One region of the Streptomyces sp. NPDC013457 genome, then DNA from elsewhere that is predicted to be linked to it. Evidence: riboswitches for the same ligand, from Rfam matches in the RefSeq annotation. Region 1 holds a riboswitch; each other region holds the start of a gene.

Region 1 (7,648 bases):
TCCTCACCCGCCTCCGACTCGAATCCGACGCTGAACGTCGCCAGGTCCTTCTGTCCCTCCTCGGCCAGCAGGGCCACGATGAGGCTGGAGTCGAGGCCGCCCGAGAGCAGGACACCGACCGGCACGTCGGCCACCGTCCGCCGGCGGACGGCCGTGCGGAGGGCGTCGAGTACGGCGTCCCGCCAGTCGTCGGGTCCCATCCCGGCGAACTCGGCGCGGCGCGTGTAGGAGGGTTGCCAGTACCGGTGGTCGCGGTGCCTTCCGTCGCGTTCCACGACACGGACGGTGGCCGGCGGGAGTTTGCGTACTCCGGAGAGGACGGTGCGTGGCGCGGCGACGGTCGCGTGCCAGCTCATGTACTGGTGCACCGCGACAGGGTCGAGCGAGGTGTCCACCCCGCCGCCCGCGAGGAGGGCCGGGAGCGTCGAGGCGAAGCGCAGACGGCCGGGCAGATCGGCGAGGTACAGCGGCTTGATGCCCAGCCGGTCACGCGCGAGTACGAGCCGGCCCGTCTCGTGCTCCACCAGCGCCACGGCGAACATGCCGACGAGGTGGCTGACGAAGTCGGTGCCCCACTGGCGGTACGCCTTGATCACCACCTCGGTGTCGGAGGTGGTGGCGAAGTGGTGGCCGAGCCGCCGCAGTTCGTCGCGGAGTTGCCGGTAGTTGTAGATGCAGCCGTTGAAGACACAGGTCATCAGTGCTTCGCTGTCCGTCATCGGCTGCGCCCCGCGCTCCGAGAGGTCGATGATCTTCAGGCGTCGGTGTCCCAGGGCGACGGCACCCTGTGACCAGACTCCCCGGCCGTCCGGGCCGCGGGCCGCCATCCGGTCGGTCATGCGCTCGACCGCCGCCAGATCGGGCCGTCCCCCGTCGAAACGGATCTCACCGCTCAAGCCGCACATGCGCCACCTCCCCGACGGGCGGACACATGCGCGAGCCTCGAAGACGCTTGAGGCGGCGGGACGGTGGGGACGAATCGTGTCCGCATGAGTCCTGTTCTGTCCGGACGTTGCTCGACTTCGGCATGGTCTGCTCTCTCCTCGGTGTGCCGTCCGACGGAGGCGTCGGCGGCCCGCGGCAAGCGGCATCGACGGCCGGCGTGCCGCGTGGGTCGGTAGCGCCGGTGAGTCACCTCCAGAAGACCCTGGCGGGCGTGCCCCCTGCTCGGGTGCGGGCTGCCAGGCGTCGCGAACGCGGCCGCCTGCGACGGTTCCAGGCCTCGCCGCGGGTCTCGGCCAGGAACAGGTCCACGGCCGCGAGCAGGTCGTCGTCGTCCGCCACCCGGCGGAGGCGGTGGGCGGCGCTGCCGCGGGCCAGGGCCTCCTCCGCCAGGCGGTGAGCGGTTTCCCAGTCCCCGTACGCCTCCAGGGTCGGCCGCAGTCGGCGCAGCATGGTGCGTACGACGGCGGGGGCCGCGGCGGGCCGGCGGGTGACGGGGTCGATCAGGTCGCCCTCGAGGCCGGAGCGGGCGGCCCGCCACGTCGCGGTCCGCAGCCATTCGTGCCGGTCGCCGCAGACGGCGTCCCCGGCGGCCTCGGTGTGTGCGCAGGCGTCGGTGACCAGGGCCCGGAACAGCGCCGCGACCAGCACGACCGTCTCGACGCGCGGGCAGGAGTCGCAGATGCGCAGTTCGAGTGTCTGCAGATGCGCGGAGGGGCGGACGTCGTAGTAGATCATTCCGGGGTCGCTGATGACGCCGGAATCGACCAGCTGGTTCACTGCGGTGTCGTACTCGGCGGCGCCGGTGAAGCATCCGGCCGGTCCGGAGGTGGGCCAGCGCTGCCAGAGCATGGTGCGCCAGCTCGCGTAGCCCGTGTCGGAGCCGAGCCAGTAGGGAGAGCTCGCGGACAGGGCCAGGAGGGGCGGAAGCCATGGACTCAGGGCGCAGAGGGCCCGTACGGCGGTGTCCCGGTCGGGGACGTCGACATGTACTTGGGCGCCGCATATCAGCTGCTCGTCGGCGAGCCGGCGGTACTCGTCCGCCATCGTCAGGTAGCGGGGTTCGTCGGTCGGGTGCACGGCTCCGAGCCGTGCGACGGGGGCCGTGCCCGCCGCCATGATCGCCAGCCCCTGCGAGGCCGCGGCAGCGTTCAGCCGCCGCCGCGAGGCGCACAGGTCCGCGTGGAGTTCGTCGAGGCGCGCGTGCACCCCGCTGTTCGACTCGACGACCGACTGCTGGAGTTCCCGCGTGAAGTCGCCCCCGTCAGGGGACAGCCGTCCGAGGACAGGGGCGGCCCGAGGTGTCAGCGCACCGCTCTCGACATCGATCACATGGAACTCTTCTTCGACACCCATCCGGACGACCACTGCGCCTCCTGTGCGAGATCGACGATCGTCGGGCCGGCTGATCGCCCTGACCGGCGGCCCTGCCTGGCCTGCAGTGCGACTGCCCCATCGGGGCCGACTTAAGCACAGGCCGCTCACCTGTCACACCAGCCGCTCAATTGGGCGCGGGCGGCGAGGGAACCGGACATGCCGGGAGGGCGGCTGCCCTACGGGGTTTCGGCCGGCATCACGGCTCTGGCGATCGACGAACCGCGGTCCGGGGGACCTGACACAGCTCGCCGAAAAGCGCCGCCCGCCGGGGGAACGGGTCCACCCGACGAGGTAGAGGATCGGCCCGCAAGCTCTTCCATCCCTCCGGACACACTGTGGTTGCCGTGGCATTCACGGGGGGCCGTCGCACCCCAGCCTACCCTTGGCGGGTGCTGCCCGCGCCGTAGCGCGGTGCCGGCGGCGGCGACCGGCACGTGTGGGCGCGAGCGGAACGGAGCAGGCTCAGCGGATCGACCGTCATCGCTTCAGGAGGTACCCATGAGGATGCTGATCAACGTTCCGGAGACCGTCGTCGCCGATGCCCTGCGCGGGATGGCCGCCGCGCATCCCGAACTCACCGTCGACGTCGAGAACCGCGTCGTCCTGCGGCGTGACGCGCCTGTCGCCGGGAAGGTGGGGCTGGTGTCCGGGGGCGGGTCCGGGCACGAACCCCTGCACGGGGGCTTCGTGGGGCCCGGGATGCTGGCGGCCGCCTGCCCCGGAGAGGTGTTCACCTCGCCCGTCCCCGACCAGATGGTGCGCGCCGCCGCCGCGGTCGACAGTGGGGCCGGGGTGCTGTTCGTCGTCAAGAACTACACCGGTGACGTGCTCAACTTCGAGATGGCCGCCGAACTCGCGGAGGACGAGGGCATCCAGATCGCGAAGGTGCTCGTCGACGACGACGTGGCGGTGACGGACAGTCTGTACACGGCCGGCCGGCGCGGGACGGGGGCGACCCTCTTCGTGGAGAAGATCGCCGGTGCCGCCGCCGAGGAGGGTGCGCCGCTGGAGCGGGTGGAGGCGGTCGCCCGCCGGGTGAACGAACGGTCGCGGAGTTTCGGTGTGGCGCTGAGCGCCTGCACCACACCCGCCAAGGGCAGTCCGACTTTCGAACTACCGCCAGGTGAGCTGGAGTTGGGGATCGGCATCCACGGGGAGCCCGGACGGGAGCGACGGCCCATGATGACCTCGGGCGAGATCGCGGACGTCGCCGTCGACGCCGTCCTGGAGGACCTGCGGCCGTCCGGTCCCGTCCTCGCCCTCGTGAACGGGATGGGCGCCACGCCGCTGCTCGAACTGTACGGTTTCAACGCCGAGGTCCAGCGCGTGCTGGCCGAGCGCGGGGTGCCCGTCGCCCGCACGCTGGTCGGCAACTACGTGACCTCGCTCGACATGGCCGGCTGCTCGGTGACGCTCTGTCAGGCCGACGAGGAGCTGCTCCGGCTCTGGGACGCGCCCGTGCAGACGCCGGCGCTGCGCTGGGGGCGGTGAGCGGGGATGACCGAACCGGACGATTTCGACGCCGCGTTCTTCCGTCGCTGGCTGACCGGGGCGGCGGCGGTCGTCGACCGTGAGGCGGAGCGTCTCACCGAGCTCGACTCGGCGATCGGCGACGCGGACCACGGCGCCAATCTGAAGCGGGGGTTCGCCGCCGTGAGGGACATCCTGGAGAAGGATCCGCCCGAGACTCCGGGGGCCGTACTCGTGGCCGCGGGGCGGCAGTTGATCTCCACGGTCGGGGGTGCGTCGGGGCCGCTGTACGGGACGCTGCTGCGGCGGACCGGCAAGGCGCTCGGGAATGCCGCATCGGTGACACGGGAGGACCTGGCCGCGGCCCTGGCCGCCGGGGTCGCCGCCGTCGCACAGCTCGGCGGGGCCCAGGTCGGGGACAAGACCATGCTCGACGCGCTCACCCCCGCGGCCGAGGCGCTCGGCGACTCCTTCGCCGCGGCCCGGGACGCGGCCGAGCGCGGGGCGCTCGCGACCGTACCGCTCCGGGCGCGCAAGGGCAGGGCGAGCTATCTGGGCGAACGCTCCGTCGGGCATCAGGACCCCGGGGCCACCTCGTCGGCCCTGCTGATCGCCGCGCTCGCGGAGGTGGCCGCCGCATGACCGGCCGGCAGGGCACGGTGGGCATCGTTCTCGTCTCGCACAGCGCGGCCGTCGCCGACGCCGTCGCCGCCCTGGCCCGGGGGCTCGCGGGCGGTGGGGCGACCGCTCCCGTCGCCGCGGCCGGAGGCACGCCCGACGGCGGTCTCGGCACGAGTTCCGAGCGGATCGTCGAGGCGGCGAACGCGGTCGACGGGGGCGCCGGAGTGGCCATCCTCGTCGACCTCGGCAGCGCCGTCCTGACCGTCAAGGCGCTGCTCGCCGAGGAGGACGAGCTTCCGGACGGCTCACGGCTCGTCGACGCCCCGTTCGTCGAGGGCGCCGTCGCCGCGCTCGTCACGGCGAGCGCCGGCGGGGACCTGGACGCGGTGGCGGCGGCGGCCTCGGAGGCGTACGCGTACCGGAAGGAGTGAGGCGGGGGCGTGGGAGGCGTGCGCAGGGGCGACAGGGGTGCGTGGGGCGCGCGGGAGATCCGTCACACACCGTCCGCGACGCCTCCCGTGTTGTGATGTACCTGGTCAACCCACTAATGTCACAGCGCCTTGGTGTACGGGAAACCGGTGCGGTACCGGTGCGGCCCTCGCCACTGTGATCGGGAAGTCCGGCTCCATCCCTCCGGGGAAGCCACTGGACCGCCGCGGGAGACCGCGGGGGTGTGGGAAGGCGGAGCCGCGGCGGCATGACCCGTCAGCCAGGAGACCGGCCAAGGTGCGTTGTCCATCCACGAGGTGCTGGAGAGGGTCTCCCAACCATGCATATAGCCGAGGGGTATCTGCCCCCTGTGCACGCGGCCGCCTGGGGCGTCGCGTCCGCTCCCTTCGTCGTCCACGGTGTCCGCGCCCTGACCCGTGAGGTCAAGGCCAACCCCGAGTCCACCCTGTTGCTCGGTGCGTCCGGTGCGTTCACCTTCGTTCTGTCCGCGCTCAAGATCCCGTCGGTGACCGGCAGTTGCTCGCACCCGACCGGTACGGGCCTTGGCGCGATCCTGTTCCGGCCGCCGGTGATGGCGGTCCTGGGCACGATCACCCTGCTGTTCCAGGCGCTGCTGCTCGCCCACGGCGGGCTCACCACGCTCGGTGCCAACGTCTTCTCGATGGCGATCGTCGGGCCGTGGGCCGGTTTCGCCACGTACTGGCTGCTTCGCCGCTTCGACGTCCCGCTCATGGTGAGCGTGTTCTTCGGCGCGTTCGTCGCCGACCTGTCGACGTACTGCGTGACCAGCGTCCAGCTCGCGCTGGCGTTCCCGGACCCGGGCAGCGGTGTGCTCGGCGCGCTGGCCAAGTTCGGTGGAATCTTCGCCGTCACACAGCTGCCGCTCGCCGTCAGCGAGGGCCTGCTGACGGTGCTGGTCATGCGGCTGCTCACGCAGTCCAGCAAGGCGGACCTGACCCGCCTCGGGGTGCTGCTCCCGTCCCGGAAGAAGAACGAGAACGCGGAGGCGAGCGCCTGATGAGCCGGAACGCGAAGATCAACGCACTGCTGCTGCTCGTCGTCGGAGCGCTGGCCGTCCTCCCGCTGGTCCTGGGACTGGGCGACCACAAGGAGGAGCCGTTCACCGGCGCCGACGGTGAGGCAGAGACGGCGATCACGGAGATCGACCCGGACTACGAGCCGTGGTTCTCCCCACTGTACGAACCCCCGTCCGGCGAGATCGAGTCGGCGCTCTTCTCCCTGCAGGCTGCGCTCGGCGCCGGAGTGCTCGCCTACTACTTCGGCCTGCACAAGGGGCGCAGGCAGGGCGAGGCCCGCGCGCTCGCGAAGTCGCCGACGTCCGTGCCCGAGCCTGCTTCGGCGCCGGTGTCCACGGCCACGTCCACGGCCGGCGACGAGTAGCCGCCGGTGCTGCCGATCGACGCGGCGGCGCACAGCAGTCGCTGGCGCCGCCGTCACCCGTGCGAGAAAGCGGCGCTCGGCTTCGGTCTGACGCTCTGCGCGGTGTGCCTTCCGCCGTGGCCGGGTGCCGTGCTGGTCGCGGCGGCCACCCTGGCCGTCCTTCTCGGGCCGGCCGGGGTGCCGGTGCGCCAGCTGTGGCGCGCGTTCCGCATCCCGCTGGGCTTCTGTGTGACGGGAGCGGTCCCGCTGCTCTTCGAGGTGGGCGGGGACCGGGGCCTGGTGGCGCTCGCGCACGACGGGCCCGTGCACGCGGGCGAGTTGCTGCTGCGGACCTCGTCGGCGTCGCTGGGCGTGCTGCTGTTCGCCTTCACGACGCCCGTCTCGGACGTGCTGCCCCGGCTGGTGCGGGCCGGTGTGCCGGCGCCCGTGGTGGACGTGGCGCTGGTGATGTACCGGATCAGCTTCCTTCTTCTGGATGCGATGTCCAAGATCCGGCAGGCGCAGGCGGCCCGGCTCGGGCTGACCACGCGGGCGGCGACCTGGCGTTCCCTCGCCGGGCTCGGCGCCACGGCCTTCGTGCGCGCCTTCGACCGGGCGCAGCGCCTGCAGACGGGCCTGGCCGGCCGGGGTTACGACGGCACGTTGCGGGTCCTGGTGCCCGAGGCCGCGGTCTCGGGCCGCTTCCTGGCGTCGACGGCCGGCCTGCTCGCCGGTCTCGTCGCCCTCACCCTCGTACTGGAAAGGTCCCTGCCGTGAGTCCTGCACCACCTGTCGTGGAACTGGTGAAGGCCACGTTCGCGTACGAGGACGGGCCCGTCGTCCTCGACGGCATCGACTTCGCCGTGCCGGAAGGCCGGGCCATGGCCCTCCTCGGCCGCAACGGCGGCGGCAAGACGACGATGCTGCGGCTGCTGAGCGGAGGGCTGCGCTGCGGGAGCGGCGCGCTCCGGCTGGACGGCGAGGACGTCTCGTACGACCGGAAGGGGCTGACCCGGCTCCGTACGACGGTGCAGCTGGTCGTCCAGGACCCGGACGACCAGCTCTTCGCCGCGTCGGTCGGGCAGGACGTCTCGTTCGGCCCCATGAACCTGGGGCTGCCGGAGGGGGAGGTACGGCTCCGGGTCCGCGAGGCGCTGGAGGCGCTGGACATCGTGGCGCTGGAGGACCGGCCGACCCATCTGCTCTCGTACGGACAGCGCAAACGGGCCGCGATCGCGGGCGCCGTGGCGATGCGGCCCCGCGTCCTCATCATGGACGAGCCGACGGCCGGGCTCGATCCGCACGGGCAGGAGCGGCTCCTGGAGGTGCTCGCCCGGCTGCGGGACTCGGGAACGACGGTCGTGATGGCGACCCACGACGTCGATCTGGCGCTGCGCTGGGCGGACGA
Region 2 (7,648 bases), on a different contig from region 1:
AGCCAGGGGATGCCACCCCCGCCCAGGCTCGGCTTCTTCCCCGTCTTCGGGGCACCGGCTGCGGGGCCGGATGGTGGCGATTGCCGCGCCGGCGGCACCTTCGCGGTGGTTGTGTCTGCGGCACTCATCCCGTGCTCCTCAGCGATCCCTCTCGTGGTACGGGAAGCAGGGCCCCGTCACGGTGACGGGGCCCTGCCCATAGGTCACTTGGTGTTGATGACCTTGTCGATCGCGGCGTCCGCGTCCTTGGCGGCGGCGTCGACCGACTTCTTGCCGTTGGCGATCTCGATCAGCATCGTCTTGAGGATCTGGGCCTTCTCGACCTGACCCCAGCCGGGGGCGGTCGGCACGAACCAGCTGGACTCGGCGGCGGTGGCCGGGACCGTGGTGGCCGGGTCGGCCTTCAGCGGGGCGAGGTCCTTCTTGTTGTTCGGCAGGTTGCCCTTGGCGGCGAGGCCCTTCTGGCCCTCGGCGCCGGTGAAGGCGGCGATCCACTCGGCCGCGACGCCCTGCGCCTTGGACTTGACCGGGATGGCGAGGTCCGAGCCGCCGAGGAAGACCGGGAGGGCCTTGCCGGACGGGCCGGGCATCACGAAGTTCTCGACCTTGTCGGCCAGACCGCCGACCTTGTCGTTCTCCGGGGTGGCGGAGGTGGCGCCCTCCCAGCCGGCGGCGAACATCGTCGCGGCGTTGCCCTGGCCGAAGACGACGGGACGGTCGGACTCGTCCTTGGTCTTGTCGCCGTGCATGTACTTGTCGAGGATGCCCTTGTACTCGTTGAGGCCCTTGAGGGACTCGGGCGAGGACAGGTTCGCCTTCCAGGTCTCGCCGTCCTGCTTGGCGATGGAGCCGCCGGCGCCGTAGACGAAGGCCATCGCGCCGTACCAGTCCGGTGCCGGCTGGTACCAGGCGCTGAACTTGGCGCCCTTCTTCTTCTGGATGGCGTCGAGCGCGGAGGTCAGCTCGGCCCAGGTCTTCGGGGTGGCCTTCACGCCGACCTCGGCGGCGATGTCCTTGCGCCAGGTGCCCACGCGGCCACCGGCGTAGTAGGGGACGCCGTAGGTCTTGCCGTTGTAGGTGACCGACTCCTTGAGGGCGTCGAGCCACTGGTCCGAGTTCTCGAACTTCGAGGCGTCGACCTCGGCGAAGGCGCCCTTGGCCATGTAGCTGATCATCTCGGAGTTGCCCATCTCGACAACGTCCGGGGCCTTGTCCGTGGCGAGCACCGCGTCGAGCTTGGTGTTCTTGTCCGGCCAGCCGTAGTACTCGTGCTTGATCTTGATGCCCGGGTGCTTCTTGGTCACCGCGTCGTCGGCGGCCTTGACCAGCTCCGGCCAGTTGTTCTGGGCGTCGACCGTCAGCCAGACGGTCAGCTCCTTGGCGTCGCCGCCGGCGTTGTCCCCGCTCTTGTCAGTACCGCCACACGCCGCGATGCTGACCATGATGCCCGCGACGCCGATCGCCGCGATGAGCTTGCGCTTCACGCCACCCTCCTCAGGGATGCCTGCAACCCCCCCACCGCGCGAAGACATACGTCGAGTAGTGCTCGTGGGGCTGGGACCTGGTCTTTAATGGTTTAGACCAGTACCCGGAGCTTGGCCTAGACCTTTAGGGGTGTCAAGGGTGTATAAGAAGGGCAGTCGGGTCCGTTATCGGACCGACACCTGAGGGAGGGCGACGACCCGTGACCGGTCCGTGCCACCATGTGAGCCGCGACAGACGGAGGAGCCGGTGACGGCAGCAGCACAGGAGTCGGGAAGGCAGGCCATGGCCACGGACGCGGGCGGCACGGAGAAAGAGGGCGGGGTCGGCACCCGCACCGCCCGCGTGCCCAAGTACTACCGACTGAAGCGGCATTTGCTCGACATGACGGAGACGCTGCCGCCCGGCACGCCCGTCCCGCCGGAGCGCACCCTCGCCGCCGAGTTCGACACCTCGCGCACCACCGTGCGCCAGGCCCTGCAGGAGCTGGTCGTCGAGGGCCGCCTGGAAAGGATCCAGGGCAAGGGCACGTTCGTCGCCAAGCCCAAGGTCTCGCAGGCGCTCCAGCTCACCTCGTACACCGAGGACATGCGGGCGCAGGGGCTCGAGCCCACCTCGCAGCTGCTCGACATCGGGTACGTGACGGCCGACGACACCCTCGCCGGACTGCTCGACATCTCGCCCGGCGGACGCGTGCTGCGGATCGAGCGGCTGCGGCTCGCGAGCGGTGAGCCGATGGCCATCGAGACCACGCACCTCTCGGCCAAGCGCTTCCCGGCGCTGCGCCGTTCCCTGGTGAAGTACACCTCGCTCTACACCGCGCTGGCCGAGGTGTACGACGTGCACCTCGCCGAGGCCGAGGAGACCATCGAGACCTCGCTGGCGACCCCGCGCGAGGCCGGCCTGCTCGGCACGGACGTGGGCCTGCCGATGCTGATGCTCTCCCGCCACTCGCTGGACGCCCAGGGCGAGCCGGTCGAGTGGGTGCGCTCGGTCTACCGAGGCGACCGGTACAAGTTCGTGGCCCGGCTCCAGCGCCCCAACGGCTGAGCGGAACGCGCCACTTCGGCGTGAACCGATGCCCCGGCACATCCGTGAGGAGTGTCGGGGCATCGTCGTGTCCGCCGGGCCGCACAGATCGACACCCGTCCGCTATTCGGACGGGGGTTCCATGGAGCGAAACAGTCCCCTAGATTTCACGCGCATTACGCATGATCCATGCGATCCATGGTGTTCAGCGAGGGGACGGAGTCGCCGTATGTCCGAAGTGACACAAGGGAAACAACCGGTCGTCACACCCATCCGCGTGGTGGTCGCGCTCTGTCTGATCGCGCCGTTCGTGGCGATGCTCTGGGTGAGCTCGTACGCGAAGGTCGAGCCGACCTTCGCCGGCATCCCGTTCTTCTACTGGTACCAGATGGCCTGGGTGCTGATCTCGACCGCGCTCACCATGGTCGCCTACAAGCTGTGGCAGCGTGACCAGCGCGCCCGTAAGGAAGGTGCGTCGCAGTGAAGGACGGCGTGAACGGCGTCGCACTCGCCGTCTTCATCTTCTTCTTCCTGGCCGTCACGGTCATGGGATTCCTGGCCTCGCGCTGGCGCAGAGCCGAGAACGAGAACAGCCTCGACGAATGGGGCCTCGGCGGCCGCTCGTTCGGCACCTGGGTGACCTGGTTCCTCCTCGGCGGCGACCTCTACACCGCGTACACCTTCGTCGCCGTCCCCGCGGCGATCTACGCGGCGGGCGCGGCCGGCTTCTTCGCCGTGCCGTACACGATCCTGGTCTACCCGCTGATCTTCACCTTCCTGCCGCGCCTCTGGTCGGTGTCGCACAAGCACGGGTACGTGACGACCTCGGACTTCGTCCGCGGCCGCTTCGGCTCCAAGGGCCTCTCGCTCGCGGTCGCCGTCACCGGCATCCTCGCGACCATGCCGTACATCGCGCTCCAGCTCGTCGGCATCCAGGCCGTCCTGGACGTGATGGGCGTGGGCGGCGGCGAGACCACGCACTGGTTCGTCAAGGACCTGCCGCTGCTCATCGCCTTCGGCGTCCTCGCGGCGTACACGTACTCCTCGGGTCTGCGCGCCCCGGCGCTCATCGCCTTCGTCAAGGACACCCTGATCTACATCGTCATCGCGGTGGCGATCATCTACATCCCGATCAAGCTCGGCGGCTTCGACGAGATCTTCGCCAAGGCCGGCGAGGCGTACGCGACGATCAACCCGGCGACCGACAAGCCGCGCGGTGCGCTGGTGCCCGGCGAGATGGGCCAGTGGGGCTACGCGACGCTGGCGCTCGGCTCGGCGCTCGCGCTCTTCATGTACCCGCACTCGATCACGGCGACGCTCTCCTCGCGCAGCCGTGACGTGATCCGCCGCAACACCACGATCCTGCCGCTCTACTCGCTGATGCTGGGCCTGCTGGCCCTGCTCGGCTTCATGGCGATCGCCGCCGGGGTCAAGGTCTCCAACGGCCAGCTCGCGATCCCGCAGCTCTTCGAGAACATGTTCCCGGACTGGTTCGCGGGCGTCGCCTTCGCCGCCATCGGCATCGGCGCGCTGGTGCCGGCCGCGATCATGTCGATCGCCGCCGCCAACCTCTTCACCCGCAACATCTACAAGGACTTCCTGAAGCCGGACGCCACGCCCGAGCAGGAGACCAAGGTCTCCAAGCTGGTGTCGCTGCTCGTCAAGGTCGGCGCGCTCGCCTTCGTCCTCACCATGGACAAGACGGTCGCGATCAACTTCCAGCTGCTCGGCGGCATCTGGATCCTGCAGACCCTCCCCGCGCTGGTCGGCGGTCTGTTCACCCGCTGGTTCCACCGCTGGGCACTGCTCGCCGGCTGGGCCGTCGGCATGGTCTACGGCACGGCGGCGGCGTACGGCGTGGCGAGCCCGACCCAGAAGCACTTCGGCGGCTCGTCCGCCGAGATTCCGGGCATCGGCGAGATCGGCTACATCGGTCTCACCGCCTTCGTGATCAACGTGATCGTCACCGTCGTCCTGACCTTCGTCCTGAAGGCCGTGAAGGCGCCCGAGGGCGTCGACGAGACCTCTCCGTCGGACTACACGGCGGACGCGGGCGACGCGGGCGTGAAGCCGCTGCCCAAGGTCGGCGCCGGTCACTGACCGTTCCGGTACGGCGAAGGGCCCGGGGTCTCCGCGAGGAAATCCCCGGGCCCTTCGCCGTACCCCCGAGGCAGACTGCCCTCCATGGACTTCACCATCAGGGCGGTACGGCCCGAGGAGCACGAGGCCCTCGGCGACATCACCGCGCGCGCCTACCTCGACGACGGACACCTCGACTTCGGCGAGGAGGACGACTACCTCCACCTGCTGCGGGACGTGCCCCGGCGGGTCGCGGAGGCGGAGGTGCTGGTGGCGGTGGACCGCTCGGGCACCGTGCTCGGCGGGGTGACCTTCGCCCGGGGCGGCGAGGAGTGGGCCGACATCGCGGGTGAGGGCGAGGCCGAGTTCCGGATGCTCGCCGTGGCGAAGGAGGCGCGGGGCCGGGGCGTCGGCGAGGCGCTCGTACGGGCGTGTGTGGAGCGGGCGCGGGAGACCGGGGGATGCCGTCGCGTGGTGCTCTCGACGCAGCCCCGGATGGCCTCGGCGCACCGGATATACGAGCGGATGGGCTTCGTCCGCACGCCCGGCCGGGACTGGACACCCGTGCCCGACATGGACCCCCTGCTCACCTATGCCCTGGAGCTCTGACTCCCCAACGACACAACATGTGGGGGGTGCTTCGAGGAGCGCCCCCCACATGTATGCTCATGCTCGCTGTCCTCACAGGGGAATCCGGTGGAAATCCGGAACTGTCCCGCAACGGTGTGGTTTCTGCATGCTTGCGCACGCGGACCGAGTCCGAAGACCTGCGGACGGCGCGCCCGGTCCTTCCGTTCCGGGTGCCACAGACGTCCGGGCCTCGCGGAGTGGGCCGTGGCGCGGCCCTCCCCTGTCCACGGGTGCGGCCGCCGCCCGCCTCCCTCCGCCGGCCCCGAGCCGAGCGAGGGAGAGCCCCACGTGACCATCGCGCCCGCCGATCCGGCCGCAGCGATCGAGAGCGACGGCAACGAGAGCGACGGACCCGGGACCGTGCTTCTGCGGACCCTGACCGACCTCACCGCCGACCTCACCGACACCGACCCCGGCAAGGTCGCCGCCGCCGCGCTGCGCGGCCGCAACGCCGGTTCGGACGAGGCGGAGCTGCGCGAGCTGGCCACGGAGGCGGCGGCGGGTCTGATCGCCGAGGACCCGGCGTACTCGCGGCTCGCCGCCCGGCTGCTCACGATCACGATCGCCGACGAGGCGGCCTCGCAGGGCTCGGTCACCTTCTCGGCGTCCGTCACCGTCGGTCACCGCGAGGGCCTGATCGCCGACCGTACGGCCGAGTTCGTCCGGCGGCACTCCGAGCGGCTCGACGCGCTCATCGACGCGGACGCGGACGACCGCTTCGGCTACTTCGGTCTGCGGACCCTCTACTCGCGCTATCTGCTCCGTCACCCGATCACCCGCCAGGTGATCGAGACCCCGCAGCACTTCATGCTGCGCGTCGCCTGCGGCCTCGCCGAGGACGACTCCACCCGCGCGCTCGACGAGGTCGCCGCGCTGTACGGGCTGATGAGCCGGCTCGACTACCTGCCCTCCTCCCCCACGCTCTTCAACTCCGGCACCCGCCACCCGCAGATGTCGTCCTGCTACCTCCTCGACTCCCCGCTGGACGAGCTGGACTCCATCTACGACCGGTACCACCAGGTCGCGCGGCTCTCGAAGCACGCGGGCGGCATCGGCCTGTCGTACTCCCGCATCCGCGCCCGCGGTTCGCTGATCCGCGGCACCAACGGGCACTCCAACGGCATCGTGCCGTTCCTGAAGACGCTGGACGCCTCGGTGGCGGCCGTGAACCAGGGCGGACGGCGCAAGGGCGCGGCCGCGGTCTACCTGGAGACCTGGCACGCGGACATCGAGGAGTTCCTGGAGCTCCGTGACAACACCGGTGAGGACGCCCGGCGTACGCACAACCTGAACCTGGCGCACTGGATCCCGGACGAGTTCATGCGCCGGGTCAACGCGGACGCCGACTGGTCGCTCTTCTCCCCGGCGGACGTGCCCGAGCTGGTGGACCTGTGGGGCGAGGAGTTCGACGCGGCGTACCGCGCCGCCGAGGCGAAGGGCCTGGCCCGCAAGACCATGCCGGCCCGTGACCTGTACGGCCGGATGATGCGGACCCTGGCCCAGACCGGCAACGGCTGGATGACGTTCAAGGACGCCTCGAACCGTACGGCCAACCAGACCGCCGAGCCGGGCCACACCGTCCACTCCTCCAATCTCTGCACGGAGATCCTGGAGGTCACGGACGACGGCGAGACGGCCGTCTGCAACCTGGGCTCGGTCAACCTCGGTGCGTTCGTGGTCGGTTCGGACATCGACTGGGAGCGGCTCGACGCGACCGTCCGTACGGCCGTCACCTTCCTCGACCGGGTCGTCGACATCAACTTCTACCCGACCGAGCAGGCGGGCCGCTCCAACGCCCGCTGGCGCCCGGTCGGCCTGGGCGCGATGGGCCTCCAGGACGTCTTCTTCCAGCTCAAGCTGCCCTTCGACTCCGCCGAGGCTCGCGCGCTGTCGACCCGTATCGCCGAGCGGATCATGCTCGCCGCGTACGAGGCGTCCGCCGACCTCGCCGAGCGGAACGGGCCGCTGCCGGCCTGGGACAAGACCCGCGCGGCCCGCGGTGTCCTGCACCCCGACCACTACGACGTGGAGCTCAACTGGCCCGAGCGCTGGGCGGCGCTGCGCGAGCGGATCGCCGCGGTCGGCATGCGCAACAGCCTGCTGCTCGCCATCGCGCCGACGGCGACGATCGCCTCGATCGCGGGCGTGTACGAGTGCATCGAGCCGCAGGTCTCCAACCTGTTCAAGCGCGAGACGCTCTCGGGCGAGTTCCTCCAGGTCAACTCGTACCTGGTGGAGGAGCTGAAGAGGCTCGGCGTGTGGGACGCGCAGACCCGTGAGGCGCTGCGCGAGTCCAACGGCTCGGTGGCCGGCTTCACCTGGGTCCCGGCCGAGGTGCGCGAGCTGTACCGGACGGCGTGGGAGATCCCGCAGCGCGGTCTGATCGACATGGCGGCGGCCCGTACGCCGTTCCTCGACCAGTCGCAGT
Region 3 (7,648 bases), on a different contig from region 1:
TGCGCCGGCCGTCCGCACGGGCTGCCGCCACGGCCGCCGCGAGCAGTTGGGAGCCGGCCTGCCTGCGCCGCTCGGCAGGATGGATCTGAAGGTCGAGCTCGGCGAGATGACGCTGGCCCTCCCTGGTGAACAGGCGGAGGAAGGCGGACCCGACGGGTCGGCCGTCGGCCTCCGAGGCCAGCCAGGCCAGACGGCGGCTGGAGGAGGACTCTTCGGGGTCGGTCAGGGCGGTGATCCGGACGGACAAGCTGTCTCCGTGGCTGGGTTCGGTACGGCGTGGCTGTCCGGGAAGAGTACTGACGGCACGTCACCGCGGCGACGGCGGGGCTCACTCCTGGCTATGAGTTGCGGATCTGCCGTCGGGCGTCGCGGGTCCGGGTGCGGAACGTGCGGCGGTAGGTGTCCGGCGGGACGCCGACCGTCCGGGCGAAATGGCGGCGCAGGGTGGTGGCGGTACCCATGCCGGTCGCCGTCGCGATCGTGTCGACGGTGTCGTCGGTGGTCTCCAGCAACTCCTGCGCATGCCGGATGCGTTGCGTGAGCAGCCACTGCAGGGGAGTGGTGCCGGTGACCGCTTTGAAATGGCGGCCCAGGTGCCGCGAGCTCATCCCGGCCTGACGGGCCAGGTCCTCCACGGTGAGTGCCCGGTCGAGGCGCTGCAGCACCCAGGGGAGCAGGCCGGCCAGCGGGTGGTTGCCGGGGGCGGGTACGGGAGTGGTCACGAACTGGGCCTGGCCCCCGTCACGGTGCGGAGGGACGACCAGGCGCCGGGCGATCGTGTTGGCGACGGCCGAGCCGTGGTCGAGGCGTACCAGGTGCAGACACAGGTCCATGGCGGCGGCCTTGCCTGCGGAGGTGAGCACGCTGCCGTTGTCCACGTAGAGGACGTCGGGATCCACCGTGACCTGGGGGTGGCGTCTGATCAGCTCCTCGGTGTGCGCCCAGTGCGTGGTCGCGACCCGGTCGTCCAGGAGGCCGGCGGCGGCGAGGACGAAGGCGCCCGTGCACAGTGAGGCCACACGGGCGCCCGCCTCGTGGGCCGCTCGCACGGCGTCGACCAGCTCGGCCGGCGGGTCCTGGTCGACGTCGGCCCAGCCGGGGACGATCACGGTGTCGGCTCGCGTGAGGTGGTCGAGCCCGTGGTCGGGATCCAGCCGGAACCGGCCGACCCGGACGGCGCTCGGTCCGCAGAGCGCGACGTCGTACCAGGGGTCGACGATGTGGGTCAGATCGGCACCGAAGACCTCGATCGCCAGGGACAGTTCGAAGTGGAGCATGCCGTCGGTGAGGGCCAGGGCAACGGTGGTCACGTCCGGAAGTGTACGGGTCATGTCGTTCCAGACACTCGTGTGAAGGCCCGCTCCGCGCAAGGATCCTCATGACGGAGCGCGGCGGATCACACGGATCCGCGGCACGGCACTCGGCGCGGAGGAGCGGGTTCATGGGATCGGGGCAGCTGGTGGCGGTGTTCGGCGCGTACGGGCACACAGGTCGTTTCGTGGTGGCGGAGCTGGTGGAGCGGGGCTTCGTCCCCGTGCTGTCCGGCCGTGACACGGGCAGGCTCAAGACGCTGGCGGACGAGTCCGGTCTGGACGCACGCCCCGCGACGGTGGACGACCCGGAATCGCTCGACCGCGCGCTGGCCGGTACGGCCGCCGTCGTCAACTGCGCCGGGCCCTTCGCCTCGACGACCGCCCCCGTGATCGAGGCGGCCCTCCGGGCCGGCATCCCGTACCTGGACGTGGCCGCCGAGCTGGAGGCCAACATCGACACCTTCGCCCACTACGCCGACCGGGCGCGCGACGCCGGCGCGGTGGTCGTTCCCGCGATGGCCTTCTTCGGCGGCCTCGGCGACCTGCTCGCCACCGCCGCCATGAGCGACTGGAGCGAGGCCGACGAGGTGCACATCGCCTACGGCCTGAGCAGCTGGCACCCCACCGCGGGGACGCGGCTCTCGGGCGCGGTCTCCCGGGAGCGGCGCGGTGAGCGACGCCTGCGCTACACCGGCGGTCAGTGGGAGTACCGCACCGACGCCCCGCCCACCCTCACCTGGCCCTTCCCGCAGCCGATGGGCCCCCGGCCCGTGATCGGGGAGTTCACGATGGCCGACGTCGTGACCGTGCCCACCCACCTCTCCGTCCCGGAGGTCACGACCTACATGACGGCCAACGCCGTCCAGGACATCGCGGCCCCCGGCACACCGGCGCCGGCCGCCGCCGACGAGAGCGGGCGGTCCGACCAGACCTTCCTCGTCGACGCGGTCGTACGGCTCGGCGGCGCCGAGCGCCGCGCGGTGGCCCACGGACAGGACATCTACGCCGTCACGGCGCCCCTCGTCGTCGAAGCCCTCGAACGCGTGCTCACCGGCCGCACCCGCACCGTCGGCGTCGCCGCCGCGGGCGAGATCTTCGACGCCGCCGACTTCCTGCGCGCCCTCTCCCCGCACCTGGTGTTCGAACTGCACCCGTAGCGAAGCGACTTCGACCCGTCCGGCCCTGGCGCCCGACCGACGTGAACCGACCGGAGCGGACCCACGACCACGACCGGACAGGCGACCGCGGCGCCGCGCGTCAGGACCGGCCGGGGAGCTCCGCGTCGAGCGCGGGCACGGGGCGCGGGGTCCCGTCGGCATCGATCGCGACGAAGGTGAGGAGTCCGGTGGCGACCTCGGTGGTGGGGCCGGAGCTGTTCCAGCGCTCGGCCGTGACGCGGACGCCGACGGTCATGGACGTCCGGCCCGCGCGTTCCAGTCCGGCTTCCACGCTGAGCAGGTCCCCGGCCCGTACCGGCGCGAGGAAGGTCATCCGGTCGACGGACACGGTGACGGCGGGCCCGTCGGCATGCCGCCCGGCGGCGGCCGCGGCGGCGTCGTCGATGAGCTTCATCATCACGCCGCCGTGGATGGTGCCGTACAGATTGGTGTCGTGGTCGCTCATGATGTGAGCGAGGACCACCCGGGAGTCGTCCGGGGTCTTCGTACGGGCAGGGCTGGTGACGGTGCGATCGGCCACGTCAACTCTCCTTCGCGAGTCGCGGCAGGGCAGTTCCCCGCGCCGGGGACACGGCGCGCGGGCAGCCGGCAGGTCTTCGGACTCGCGGGCACGCCCTCCTCGCGGAGGACTCCTACTGACCGTCGCTTCCCAGGCCCGTCCCGGACCCAGTGCTCATGACGGCGGTCGTTCCCGCTCACCGCTGCGGGGCAGTCCCGGATTCCCACCGGGTTCCCTCTTACGACGCATCCCGCCTGGCGGACGGGGCGAACCAGCTGCCCGGCCAGCGTACGGCAGGGACGTCACGCCCTCCGGCGAGGGCGTGGCCCCAGGCCACGCCCCCTCCTCGGCGCGTCAGGTCAACTGCGCGGTCAGGCGCGGCGTGCGCGGCGGCGCCGTGCGCCGGTCGCCGGTCTTCTCGAAGGCCGCGGCGAGGGCCAGCAGGGCGTTGTCGTCGTAGGCGCGGCCCGCGAAGGTCAGCCCGACGGGCATGCCGGTGTCCGTCATGGTGCCCATGGGCACGGTGACGGTCGGGATGCCGAGGTGGCGGGGGACCAGGTTGCCGTTGGCGACCCAGACGCCGTTGCGCCAGCCGAGGTCGGCGGACGCCGCGTCGACGTCCATGTCCGCGGGGCCCACGTCGGCCACCGCGGGGAAGACCACCGCGTCCAGGCCCAGTCCGTCCATCCACAGCTCCAGGTCGACGCGGCGCGTCTCCTCCAGTCCGCGCAGCCCCTGCTCGAGGAGCGGCATGTCGGCGAGGGACGCGTACGGGCGCTCGCGCACGAAGCGGGGGTAGTCGCCGATCGTGTCGTCGAAGCCGTCGTACCGGTCGGGCAGTTCGCCCTCCTGCTTGGGCCAGATGCGGTCGCCGTCGACGTCGGCCAGGGTGGAGAGCGCCGGGTCGCCGTTGGCGCGCAGGAAGTCGTCCCAGGCCCAGGCGGACAGGTCCTCGATCTCGAAGGTGAGGTACTCGCGGCTGACCAGTCCGCGGGTGAGCAGCGAGGGCGCCCCGGGGCGGTCGGACTCGTAGTGGGACACCACGGGGAAGTCGACCTCGACGACCTCGGCGCCGGCGGCCTCGAGGTCGCGGCGGGCGGCTTCCCACAGGGTGATCACCGAGGGGCGGGTGTCGATGCGCTGTCCGGTCTGGCCGCCGATGCCTCCGTCGGGGTTCGTTCCGGCGTCGGGGTCGGCGTTGATGTACATCCGGGGCACGCCGACCCGCTTGCCGGCGAGCGCGTCGCATGCGGCCCGGGCGTCGGCGGGGGTGAGGGCCGGGTAGGAGGCGGGGCGTATCTGGGACGGCGAGGGCAGTGCCACCCACGGCTGTGCGCGCCACAGGTCCCCGCGGGTGTGCGGGTCGTCGGCGACGACGACGTCGAGCACCTCGAGCAGGTCGGCCATGGTGCGGGTGTGCGGGACCACGACGTCCATGGTCGGCACGAGCGGCCAGTTGCCACGGACCGAGATCACGCCGCGGCTGGGGGTGTAGGCGCACAGCGCGTTGTTGGAGGCGGGGGCACGGCCCGAGGACCAGGTCTCCTCGCCGAGGCCGAACGCGCCGAAGGAGGCCGCCGTCGCCGTGCCGGAGCCGTTGGAGGAGCCGGAGCCGTAGGCGCTGGTGAGCCAGTCGGCGCTGTACGGGCTCTCCGCGCGGCCGTACACGCCGCGCTGCATCCCGCCGTTCGCCATCGGCGGCATGTTGGTCAGGCCGATCAGGATCGCGCCGCCGGCGCGCAGGCGCTCGATGGCGAAGGCGTCGTGCTGGGCGACGAGGTGCTCGAACGCCGGGGAGCCGGACGCGGCCGTGAGCCCCTCGGCGAGGTAGCTGTCCTTGGCGGTGTACGGGATGCCGTCCAGCGGGCCCAGGGTCTCGCCGCGCGCGCGGCGGGCGTCGGAGGCCTCCGCCTCCGCCCGGGCGCGCGGGTTCATCACGACCATCGCGTTCAGAGCGGTGGCCGTACCGGGCCGGTCGTACGCGTCGATCCGCGCGAGGTAGGCGTCGAGCAGTCCGACCGCGGTCGTCTCGCCCTTCTCCAGCGCTGCGCGCAGGTCGGCGATACAGGTCTCCACGACATCGAATCCGCGCGGCATGTGGATCTCTCCCGGGTGGTGAGCAGGGCAGGTGGGCCGCTGGCCGTCAGGGCGGCCAGGTACAGCCGGCCGTCACACTCCCCATCACATTGACTAGATTTTCAGTCTAGACTAACAGTCTAGATTTTCGGAACCTAGACTTGGGGCCTGGATTTCGGAACCGAAAGCGAGCTCATGCCAACGTCAGAGACCGGACCCGGGCTGCCCGACCGCCTCCTCCGGCCGCGAGGCGTGACCGGGCCGACGGGCACCAGGACCGGCGCGGCCTCGCGGCCCGAGGCCCGGGTCCCGATCGAGAGGAAACGTCAGTCCAGCGGGGACGAGGCGCGGGGGAGGGCCATGCAGGCCGCCATCAGCGTCATCGCCGAGAAGGGCACGGCGGCCCTGCGGATGTCCGACATCGCCGAGCGGGCCGGCATGAGCACCGGGCACATCCTCTACCACTTCGGCAAGAAGGACCGGCTCCTGCTCGAAGTCCTCGCCTGGAGTCAGGCGGACCTCTGGACCCGGTTCCAGCAGGCCACCGACCAGGCCGCGTCTCCCGCCGAGAAGCTGGACCTCTTCGTCCGCTTCTACCTGCCCGGCCACCAGGGCGACGAACGCTACGCGCTGTGGACGCAGGTACTGGCCCAGCGCCACGACGAAGCGGGCCGACGCATCCTCACCGAGCTGCTGGACGGCTGGGACGAGCGCCTGGAGGCCATCCTCCGCGAGGGGCGGGACCTGGGACAGTTCGCCGACGTGGATCTCCCCGAGTTCACCATCCGGGCCGTGGCCATGCTGAGCGGGCTCGCCGAGGACGTGATGTTCGGCCGGTCCCGCTGGCAGCACACCTCGGCGCATGCGTTCGCCCTCGCCGCCCTCGAACGCGAACTGCGTCCTGCCCGTCAGGGCTGACGGCGGGGGAGCCGCTGGTCCACGCGCTTGCGGGCCCGGCGGGCGGCGACCTGCGTCGGGTGGTCAGCCGAGAGCCGAGCGGGATCCCTCGCCCTGGGCAGGCAGCAGGGCCCGGACCGCGCGTCGCGGTCCGGGCCCTGCCTCGTGCGGTGCCGCCCTGCAGCGGCGGTGCGTCAGCCCTGTGCGGCGTCGTCGCCCGCCTGCCCGGCGGCCGCCTCGGCTGCGCGGGCCTTCTCGCGCATCTTGCGTACCAGCTCCGCCTTCTTGTCCGCGGCGCCCTGGCGGTCGAGGTTGCGGTGCGGACCGTTGTTCTGCCGTTCGGCGCGGGACTGCCTCTTGCGCTGGCCGCCGCCCTGGCCCACGGGGTTGTTGATGTTCTTGCTGTCGGTCACGGGTTCTCCCGGGGGTGATGTGAGTGATCTACGGATTCATCGGTGGGGCGCGCCGACGTCGGAGTGTCGCCGGCCGGGGCCCGTCCGGCTCTCGGTCGGCGACCGTTGGGTCGATCAAGGGTTTCGAGGTGCGGTCTACAGCCAGTCCTTCTTCTTGAAGACCACGTACAGGCTCGTGCAGACCACCGCCATCAGCACCACCGCGAACGGATACCCGCCCGCCCAGTGCAGCTCCGGCATGTTGTCGAAGTTCATGCCGTAGATCGTTCCCACCAGCGTGGGGGCGAAGAGGATGGCGGCCCACGAGGAGATCTTCTTGATCTCCTCGTTCTGCTCGAAGCCCGCCTCCGCCAACGCCCGCATCTCCGCGTTCTGCTGCTGTGTCACCAGCGTCGCGTTCACCGTCAGGATCTCCGTCAGGGCCTGGCGGAAGCCGTCCACGCGTTCGCTGGTGTGGGTGACGTGGTCGGCCACGTCACGGAGGTAGCGCTGGAGTTCCTCGTCCGTGCCGTACTTGGCGAAGCCCGCCATCAGGCCGTGCAGCATGCTCACCAGCGGGCGGGTCGCGCGCTGGAACTCGACCATCTCCCGCGAGAGTTCGTAGATGCGGCGCGAGACCGCCGGGTCGCCGCCGAAGACCTCGGTCTCGATCTCGTCGATGTCGTTCTGGACCCCCGCCACCACCGGCGCGTAGCCGTCCACGACCGCGTCGAGGATCGCGTACAGGACCGCCTCCGGGCCCAGAGCCAGGAGGTCCGGGTCCTCCTCCATGCGGTGGCGGACGGCCGAGAGGTCCGGGGCGGCCCCGTGGCGGACCGTGATCACGAAGTCCCGGCCCACGAAGATGTGCAGCTCGCCGAAGTCGACCTCCTCCTGGGCGTCCAGGTAGCGGGCCGCGCGCAGCACCACGAAGAGCGTGTCTCCGTAGCGCTCCAGCTTCGGCCGCTGATGCGCCTCGAGCGCGTCCTCGACCGCCAGCTCATGGAGGTCGAACTCGCCCGCCAGCGAGTGCAGTTCGGCCTCCGTCGGGCGGTGCAGGCCGATCCACGCCATGCCGTCCGGGTGCTCGCGCAGCTGGCGGAACGTCTCGGCCAGCGTCGCGGGGGAGGCGACCTTGCGGCCGTCACGGTACAGAGTCGCCTGCACCACGCTCGGCTGGTCCGCCTGCTCGGAACCGGGTCGGGACGGCTGCGGCTCCGGGCGCTGCGCCGCCGGCGGTTCCGGCTGGCGGCGCCAGGCTGCGCGGGGGCGACGATCCGACATCGTGGGGTC
Region 4 (7,648 bases), on a different contig from region 1:
TGGCCCGCGGCCAGCTTGGAGAGCTTGGCGAAGCCGCCGCAGACGGTGAGGCGGTCGACCGGGTGGCGGCGGACGTACTTGAGGACGGCGCCCGCGAAGTCGCCCATGTCGAGCAGGGCGATCTCCGGAAGGTCGTAGAGCGTCGTCACCGTCTTCTCCGAGGTGGAGCCGGTGCAGCCCGCCACATGCGTCAGACCCGCCGCGCGCGCCACGTCCACGCCCTTGCGGATGGAGTCGATCCAGGCCGAGCAGGAGTACGGCACGACGATCCCCGTCGTCCCCAGGATCGACAGGCCGCCGAGGATCCCGATCCGCGGGTTCCACGTCGAGCGGGCGATCTCCTCGCCGTGGTCGACGGAGACCGTGATCTCCACGTCGCCGCCCGCGCCGTGCGCCGCCGCGACCTCCGCCACGTGCTCGCGCATCATCTGCCGCGGGACCGGGTTGATCGCCGGCTCGCCGACCTCCAGGGGGAGGCCCGGCAGGGTGACCGTACCGACGCCGGGACCGGCGCGGAACACGACGCCCGAGCCGGCCGGGAGGAGCCGTACCGTCGAGCGGACCAGCGCCCCGTGGGTCACGTCCGGGTCGTCACCCGCGTCCTTCACGACCGCCGCCATGGCGTGGTCCGCCGTCAGCTCCTCCGCCGCGAGCGCGAACGCCGGGCGGCCGCCCTTCGGCAGCGTGATCGTCACGGGGTCGGGGAAGTCGCCCGTCAGGAGCGCCGTGTACGCGGCCGTCGTCGCCGCCGTCGCGCACGCCCCGGTCGTCCACCCGGGGCGCAGACCGGTGTGCTTGAGTTGGGCGTCGCGCCCGCCGCCTGCGCTCATGAAAGGGCTCCCGTGCACGTACTCATTCTCGGCGGGACCACCGAGGCCCGCGCCCTCGCCGCGCGACTCCACGCCACCGTACGGGTCACCAGCTCGCTCGCCGGGCGGGTCGCCGCCCCCCGGCTGCCCGTCGGGGAGGTCCGGATCGGCGGGTTCGGCGGCGTGGACGGGCTCGTGGAGTGGGTGCGCGCGCACGCCGTGGACGTGCTCATCGACGCCACCCATCCCTTCGCGGAGAACATCAGCTTCAACGCGGCCCGGGCGGCCGCCACCGCCCATGTTCCCCTGCTCGCCCTGCGCCGCCCCGGCTGGGTCCCGGCGGCGGGGGACGACTGGCACCCGGTCTCCTCCCTGGAGGAGGCGGCGCGGACCCTGGACGGGCTCGGGGGCAGGGTGTTCCTGACGACCGGCCGGATGGGGCTCGCCGCCTTCGCCGACTGCCCGCAGTGGTTCCTCGTGCGATCGGTGGACGCCCCCGAGCCCCCGATGCCCGCCCGCACCGAAGTCCTTCTGGACCGGGGGCCGTTCACCCTGGAGGGAGAGCGGGAGCTGCTCGCCCGCCACGGCATCGACGTGCTCGTCACCAAGGACAGCGGGGGCGCGGCGACCGCCCCCAAGCTCGCCGCGGCCCGCGAGGCGGGCATTCCGGTGGTCACGGTCCGCCGCCCGCCGGTCCCGCGGGGCGTACCGGTGGCGGCGACCCCGGAGGAGGCCGCCGCCTGGGTGCGGGGGCGGGCGGAGGCACCTCCGCCGCGGGCGTGAAGGCCCCTTTCCCGCCTACGCCTCCGGGGGCCGCCGCGGCCCCACCCGCCTACGCCTCCGGGTAGCGCCGGGGCGTCCAGGCGATCGTGCGGCCGTCGCCGCGTTCGACCGCGCGCGTCTGGGACGAGCCGATGAGCAGCAGCGTCCGCATGTCGACCTCGGACGGCTCCAGCGTCTTCAGGGTCACCACCCGTACCGACTGCTCCGGGCCGCCCACGTCCCGCGCCACGACCACCGGGGTCTCGGGCGAGCGGAGTTCGAGGAGCAGGTCACGGGCGGCCGCCACCTGGTGCGTACGGGACTTCGAGCCCGGGTTGTAGAGCGCCAGGACCAGGTCCGCCGAGGCCGCCGCGCGCAGCCGCGCCGCGATGACGTCCCAGGGCTTGAGGCGGTCGGAGAGGGAGACGGTCGCGTAGTCGTGGCCCAGCGGGGCGCCCGCCGCGGCCGCCGCCGCGTTCGCGGCGGTCACGCCCGGGAGGACCCGTACCGGAACGTCCGCGTACCGCTCCTCCGACGCCACCTCCAGGACCGCCGTCGCCATCGCGAAGACGCCAGGGTCGCCGCCCGAGACGACCGCGACCCGGCGTCCGCGCCGGGCCAGGTCGAGGGCGAACTCGGCGCGCTCGGACTCGACCTTGTTGTCGGAACCGTGCCGGAGCTGGCCGGGACGCAGCGCCGGGACCCGGTCGAGGTACGTGGTGTAGCCGACCAGGTCGTCGGCGTTGACCAGCGCGCCGCGCGACTCCGGGGTCAGCCAGGGCGCACCCGCAGGGCCCGTGCCGACGACGACGACCTCGCCGCCCGTCTCGCGGGACTCGGGGGCGACGGCGTCGATACGGGAGGGCAGCACGGCCACCGAGAAGTACGGCACCGTCTCGGCGTCGACCTCGGAGAGGACTGCCGTACGCTCGCCCGCCATGAACGCCCGCTCCACGTAGCGGGCGTCCTCCAGCCGGCCCGCCCGCTCCAGGGCGCGCCGCACGGTCGGGAACGTGCGGCCGAGCTTCATCACGACCGCCGAGTCCGTGCCCGCGAGGCGGGCCGTGAGCTCGTCCTCCGGCAGGGTGCCGGGGATGATCGTCAGGACCTCCTCCGCCTCGCACAGCGGCTCCCCGAGCCGGGCGGCGGCGGCGCTGACGGAGGTGACACCGGGGATGACGGTGGTGTCGTAGCGGTCCGCGAGGCGCTTGTGCATGTGCTGGTACGAGCCGTAGAAGAGCGGGTCGCCCTCGGCGAGCACGGCCACCGTGCGGCCGGCGTCCAGGTGGGCGGCGAGGCGGGCGGCCGCCTCCTCGTAGAAGTCGTCGAGCGCGCCCCGGTAGCCGCCGGGGTGGTCCGTGGTCTCCACCGTGAGCGGGTACATCAACCGCTCCTCGACGTGGTCCTCGCGGATGTGCTCGGCGGCGATCGAGCGCGCGATGGAGCGGCCGTGGCGGGCGGAGTGGTACGCGATCACGTCGGCGGAGGCGATCGCCTTCACGGCGGCCACCGTCATCAGGTTCGGGTCGCCGGGGCCGAGACCGACTCCGTACAGCCTGCCGGGGGTGGTGGCACTCATGCCTGGATCTCCGCTTCGGTCGCGATGGCGTTGATCGCGGCGGCGGTCATCGCGCTGCCGCCGCGCCGGCCGCGTACGACGAGGTAGTCGAGGCCCAGGGTCTGGTCGGCCAGCGCGTCCTTGGACTCGGCGGCGCCGATGAAGCCGACCGGGATGCCGAGGACGGCCGCCGGGCGTCCTGCGCCCTTCTCGATCATCTCCAGGAGGCGGAAGAGGGCGGTGGGGGCGTTGCCGATGGCGACGACCGAGCCTTCGAGGCGGTCGCGCCAGAGTTCGAGCGCGGCGGCGCTGCGGGTCGTGCCGAGCTCGGCGGCGAGCGCGGGCACGGACGGGTCGGAGAGCGTGCACACCACGTCGTTGTCGGCGGGCAGCCGCTTGCGGGTGACGCCGCTGGCGACCATCTGCGCGTCGCAGAGGATGGGCGCGCCGGCGCGCAGGGCGGCGCGGGCGCGGGAGACGACCTCGGGCGAGTACGCGAGGTCGCGGACGAGGTCGACCATGCCGCAGGCGTGGATCATGCGCACCGCGACCTGGCTGACGTCGGCGGGCAGACCCGCCAGATCCGCTTCGGCGCGGATCGTGGCAAAGGACTGGCGGTAGATCTCCGCGCCGTCCTTCTCGTAGTCGAACATCCTGTTGCTCTCGCTCATCTCGTTGGGGTGCGGGCCGCCGCGACGGCGTGGGGAAGGTCTGTACGGGGGGTGGCGCGGCCGTCCACGAGGTAGTGGCCGTCGGCGGTGGCGACGACGTCGACCCAGGCGCGGCCCTGCGGGTGGCCGCACCGCCGCTCGCACCCGGAGAAGTGGACGGGGAGACCGCCGCGGCCGGGGGTGGCGTCGGCGCGCACGTCCGCGAGGGACTTGGCGCAGCCGGGGCGCCCGGTGCAGGCGCCGACGCCGGCCCAGGGGTCGGCGGGTCGGGTGATGAGGCCGGCCGCGTCGAGCTCCGGCAGCCGCTCGTGGGAGGCCCCGACGACGACGGCGCCACGCCAGGGTGTGAGCCGTACCTCGTCGGCGGGCAGCAGCGCCCGCAGCTGGGCGGCGGTCAGCCGCCCGAGGGGCGCGAGCACGTGCAGCGCGCGCCCGCCGAGTGCCCCGGGCACGGGCGGCGCGCGGTGCGGCAGCGGCGGTGCGGGGGTGACGGGGCGGGCGTCGACCCCGGCCCGCGCGAGCGCGGCGGCGAGGTCGAGGAGGCCGGTCCCGGCGTTCGGCGCGCCGGCCTCTCCGGCCCCGGGGGCGCCTGGGCCGGCCTCCCCGGCGCCGGGGGCGCCCGTCGGCCCGACGCTTGGCAGCCCGTTCGGGCCGGCGTCGTCGGTGGCTTCCGCTTCCGGCGCCCCGGAGCGCGGCAGTTCCTTCACGCGCCACGCGCCGTTTCCGGCGTTCTGTGCGGCGCGCAGGAACGCGTCGGCCGCGGCGAGCGCCGCTCGCGGCGCGTCGGCGCCTGCGACGCGGAACGTCTGTCCGCCGACGCACAGCAGGGCGTCGCCGGCGCGCAGCGCCGGGCCGACGCAGCCGCTCGCCGTGGATCCGGCGGGCAACGGGCTCCCGCCCGTCCTGGCTCCGGTGTCGCCGGACGATGCGCTCCCGCCCGTCCTGGCTCCGCCGCCCGACGGGCTCCCGCCCGACCCCCGGTCGGTGTCCGGCCGGGCGCCTCCTGCGATCAAGGTCACATCCGCGCCGAGCCCCGCCACGTCGCCGCGGCCGTCGTCCAGGGCGAAGAGGAAGCGGCCCGAGAGGGCCGCCGCCCAGGGGGTCGCGCACAGCAGCGCGTCCAGCTCGCGGGCCCACAACTGGGCGTCCGCGTGGCCGAGTCCGTCCAGTCCGGCCGCCGGGGAGGCGACGATGTTGCGGACCCGTTCGTGGGTGGTCGAGGGGAGAAGGCCCGCCTCCGCCAGGCGGTCCGCCAGTTCCGCGCCGCAGCCTTCGCCGAGCCCCCGCAGCTCCACGTTCCCCCGGGACGTGACCGTCACCCGTCCGTCGCCCAGGGACTCCGCCGCCGACGCCAGGACCTCGACCTGACGAGACGTCAACAATCCGGCGGGCAGGCGCAGTCGGGCCAGGCGGCCGTCGTCGGCGGGGTGCAGTCGGAGCGCCCCGGGGCAGGCGTCGCCACGGTCCCGTATGAGAGGTTCGCCCTGGTTGGGCGCAGGGGGCGTGGTGGGCGGCATGGCGGCGAGCATACCCACGTGAATCCGGGTGACCCCCCGGGCCGCCGAGCGCACGATCTACTATGCAGATCGGCATGGGGTCCCAGGACCCCGGGGAGGAAGCCCGGTGAGAATCCGGCGCGGTCCCGCCACTGTGAGCCGGGCCCCGGAAGGGGCCGGGTGAGTCAGGAACTCCTGCCGTCCACACGACCACCCGGGGCGCGGACAACCCCGAGGAAGGCCTGCGCACGCATGCGAATTCTGTTGCTGTCGCACTCCGACACCGACCTGCTCAGCGCCCGCGCGGCCGGCGGCCCCGTCGCGTACCGGTTCGCCAACCCCTCCCGCCTCGCCCTGGACGACCTGCCCGGGCTCCTGGACGGCGCCGACCTCGTTCTCGTACGCCTCCTCGGCGGTCTGCGCGCCTGGGAGGACGGCCTGGACGCCCTGCGGGCGACGGAGAAGCCGCTGGTCGTGCTCTCCGGGGAACAGGCTCCCGACGCCCAGCTGATGGAGGCCTCCACCGTCCCCGTGGGCGTCGCCACCGAGGCCCACGCCTACCTCGCGCACGGCGGTCCGGCCAACCTGGAGCAGCTGGCCCGGTTCCTCTCCGACACCGTGCTGCTCACCGGTCACGGCTTCGACGCCCCCGCCGCCGCGCCCACCTGGGGCCCGCTGGAGCGGGAGGCGCGCGCCACCGACGGCCCGACCGTCGCCGTGCTCTACTACCGCGCCCACCACATGAGCGGGAACACCGCCTTCGTCGACGCGCTCTGCGCGGCGGTCGAGGACGCGGGCGCCCGGGCCCTGCCGCTGTACGTCGCCTCCCTGCGCGCCCCCGAGCCGGAGCTGCTCGACACCCTTCGTACGGCCGACGCGATCGTCACCACCGTCCTCGCTGCCGGCGGCACCAAGCCCGCCGAGGCGCAGGCGGGCGGGGACGAGGACGCCTGGGACGCGGGCGCGCTCGCCGCCCTCGACGTGCCGATCCTGCAGGCGCTCTGCCTCACCGGCTCGCGCGCCGCCTGGGAGGAGAACGACGAGGGCCTCTCCCCGCTGGACGCCGCGAGCCAGGTCGCCGTGCCCGAGTTCGACGGCCGGCTCATCACCGTCCCGTTCTCCTTCAAGGAGATCGACGAGGACGGACTTCCGGCGTACGTCGCCGACACCGAGCGCGCCGCTCGCGTCGCCGGGATCGCGGTGCGCCACGCCCGCCTGCGGCACATCCCGAACGCCGAGAAGAGGATCGCGCTGGTCCTCTCCGCGTACCCGACCAAGCACTCCCGGATCGGCAACGCGGTCGGCCTCGACACCCCCGCCTCCGCCGTCGCGCTCCTGCGGCGCCTGCGTGCGGAGGGGTACGACTTCGGCCCGGTCGAGGAGATCCCCGGGCTGGTCTCCGGGGACGGCGACGAGCTGATCTACGCCCTGATCGAGGCGGGCGGCCACGACCAGGACTGGCTGACCGAGGAGCAGCTGGCGAAGAACCCCGTCCGCATCCCGGCCGCCGACTACCGCCGCTGGTACGCGACCCTCCCGGCCGAGCTGCGCGAGGCCGTCGAGGAGCACTGGGGCCCGGCGCCCGGGGAGATGTTCCTCGACCGGTCCCGGAACCCCGAGGGCGACATCGTCCTCGCCGCCCTGCGGCGCGGGAACCTCCTCGTCCTCATCCAGCCGCCGCGCGGCTTCGGCGAGAACCCGATCGCGATCTACCACGACCCCGATCTCCCGCCGTCCCACCACTACCTGGCCGCCTACCGCTGGATCGCGGCGCGCACCGAGGACGGCGGCTTCGGGGCGGACGCGATGGTCCACCTCGGCAAGCACGGCAACCTGGAGTGGCTGCCCGGCAAGAACGCGGGCCTGTCCGCCGCCTGCGGCCCGGACGCGGCGCTCGGCGACATCCCGCTGGTCTACCCGTTCCTGGTCAACGACCCGGGCGAGGGTACGCAGGCCAAGCGCCGCGTGCACGCGACGCTGGTCGACCACCTGGTGCCGCCGATGGCCCGCGCCGACTCGTACGGCGACATCGCGCGCCTGGAGCAGCTGCTCGACGAGTACGCGCAGATCTCCTCCATGGACCCGTCCAAGCTGCCCGCCATCCGCGCGCAGATCTGGACGCTGATCCAGGCGGCCAAGCTCGACCACGACCTGGGCCTGGAGGCCCGCCCGGAGGACGACGGCTTCGACGACTTCCTGCTGCACGTCGACGGCTGGCTGTGCGAGGTCAAGGACGCCCAGATCAGGGACGGTCTGCATGTGCTCGGCGGGGCACCGGCCGGTCCCGAGCGCGTGAACCTGGTGCTCTCGATCCTGCGCGCCCGGCAGATCTGGGGCGGTACGCAGGCGCTG

Evidence for each region. Region 1 has a riboswitch for cobalamin ahead of ACF1G2_RS18740 (energy-coupling factor ABC transporter permease). Riboswitches for the same ligand answer to the same signal wherever they lie in the genome.
Region 2: linked by a shared signal. The riboswitch ahead of ACF1G2_RS14300 (ribonucleoside-diphosphate reductase subunit alpha) and the one ahead of ACF1G2_RS18740 (energy-coupling factor ABC transporter permease) in region 1 are both predicted to bind cobalamin.
Region 3: linked by a shared signal. The riboswitch ahead of ACF1G2_RS05450 (acyl-CoA thioesterase) and the one ahead of ACF1G2_RS18740 (energy-coupling factor ABC transporter permease) in region 1 are both predicted to bind cobalamin.
Region 4: linked by a shared signal. The riboswitch ahead of cobN (cobaltochelatase subunit CobN) and the one ahead of ACF1G2_RS18740 (energy-coupling factor ABC transporter permease) in region 1 are both predicted to bind cobalamin.

The regions. Positions count from the first base shown of each region.
Region 1 is NZ_JBICBL010000006.1:332,354-340,001, forward strand. It holds gene ACF1G2_RS18715 (N-acetylglutaminylglutamine amidotransferase) at 1-905, opposite strand, end outside; gene ACF1G2_RS18720 (glutamate--cysteine ligase) at 1,132-2,298, opposite strand; gene dhaK (dihydroxyacetone kinase subunit DhaK) at 2,818-3,810, shown strand; gene dhaL (dihydroxyacetone kinase subunit DhaL) at 3,817-4,431, shown strand; gene ACF1G2_RS18735 (PTS-dependent dihydroxyacetone kinase phosphotransferase subunit DhaM) at 4,428-4,841, shown strand; cobalamin riboswitch at 4,927-5,151, shown strand; gene ACF1G2_RS18740 (energy-coupling factor ABC transporter permease) at 5,180-5,878, shown strand; gene ACF1G2_RS18745 (energy-coupling factor ABC transporter substrate-binding protein) at 5,878-6,261, shown strand; gene cbiQ (cobalt ECF transporter T component CbiQ) at 6,268-7,017, shown strand; gene ACF1G2_RS18755 (energy-coupling factor ABC transporter ATP-binding protein) at 7,014-7,648, shown strand, end outside.
Region 2 is NZ_JBICBL010000004.1:542,871-550,518, forward strand. It holds gene ACF1G2_RS14270 (carbohydrate ABC transporter permease) at 1-128, opposite strand, end outside; gene ACF1G2_RS14275 (extracellular solute-binding protein) at 204-1,484, opposite strand; gene ACF1G2_RS14280 (GntR family transcriptional regulator) at 1,768-2,532, shown strand; gene ACF1G2_RS14285 (DUF3311 domain-containing protein) at 2,741-2,995, shown strand; gene mctP (monocarboxylate uptake permease MctP) at 2,992-4,611, shown strand; gene ACF1G2_RS14295 (GNAT family N-acetyltransferase) at 4,696-5,199, shown strand; cobalamin riboswitch at 5,246-5,380, shown strand; gene ACF1G2_RS14300 (ribonucleoside-diphosphate reductase subunit alpha) at 5,509-7,648, shown strand, end outside.
Region 3 is NZ_JBICBL010000001.1:1,196,122-1,203,769, reverse strand. It holds gene ACF1G2_RS05465 (GNAT family N-acetyltransferase) at 1-247, opposite strand, end outside; gene ACF1G2_RS05460 (helix-turn-helix domain-containing protein) at 339-1,310, opposite strand; gene ACF1G2_RS05455 (saccharopine dehydrogenase family protein) at 1,442-2,470, shown strand; gene ACF1G2_RS05450 (acyl-CoA thioesterase) at 2,571-3,011, opposite strand; cobalamin riboswitch at 3,061-3,281, opposite strand; gene ACF1G2_RS05445 (amidase) at 3,345-5,087, opposite strand; gene ACF1G2_RS05440 (TetR/AcrR family transcriptional regulator) at 5,427-5,984, shown strand; gene ACF1G2_RS05435 (DUF6243 family protein) at 6,158-6,376, opposite strand; gene ACF1G2_RS05430 (magnesium and cobalt transport protein CorA) at 6,512-7,639, opposite strand.
Region 4 is NZ_JBICBL010000008.1:418,247-425,894, forward strand. It holds gene ACF1G2_RS23745 (cobalt-precorrin-5B (C(1))-methyltransferase) at 1-830, opposite strand, end outside; gene ACF1G2_RS23750 (cobalt-precorrin-6A reductase) at 843-1,592, shown strand; gene ACF1G2_RS23755 (precorrin-2 C(20)-methyltransferase) at 1,642-3,150, opposite strand; gene ACF1G2_RS23760 (precorrin-8X methylmutase) at 3,147-3,782, opposite strand; gene ACF1G2_RS23765 (cobalamin biosynthesis protein CobG) at 3,797-5,329, opposite strand; cobalamin riboswitch at 5,373-5,512, shown strand; gene cobN (cobaltochelatase subunit CobN) at 5,549-7,648, shown strand, end outside.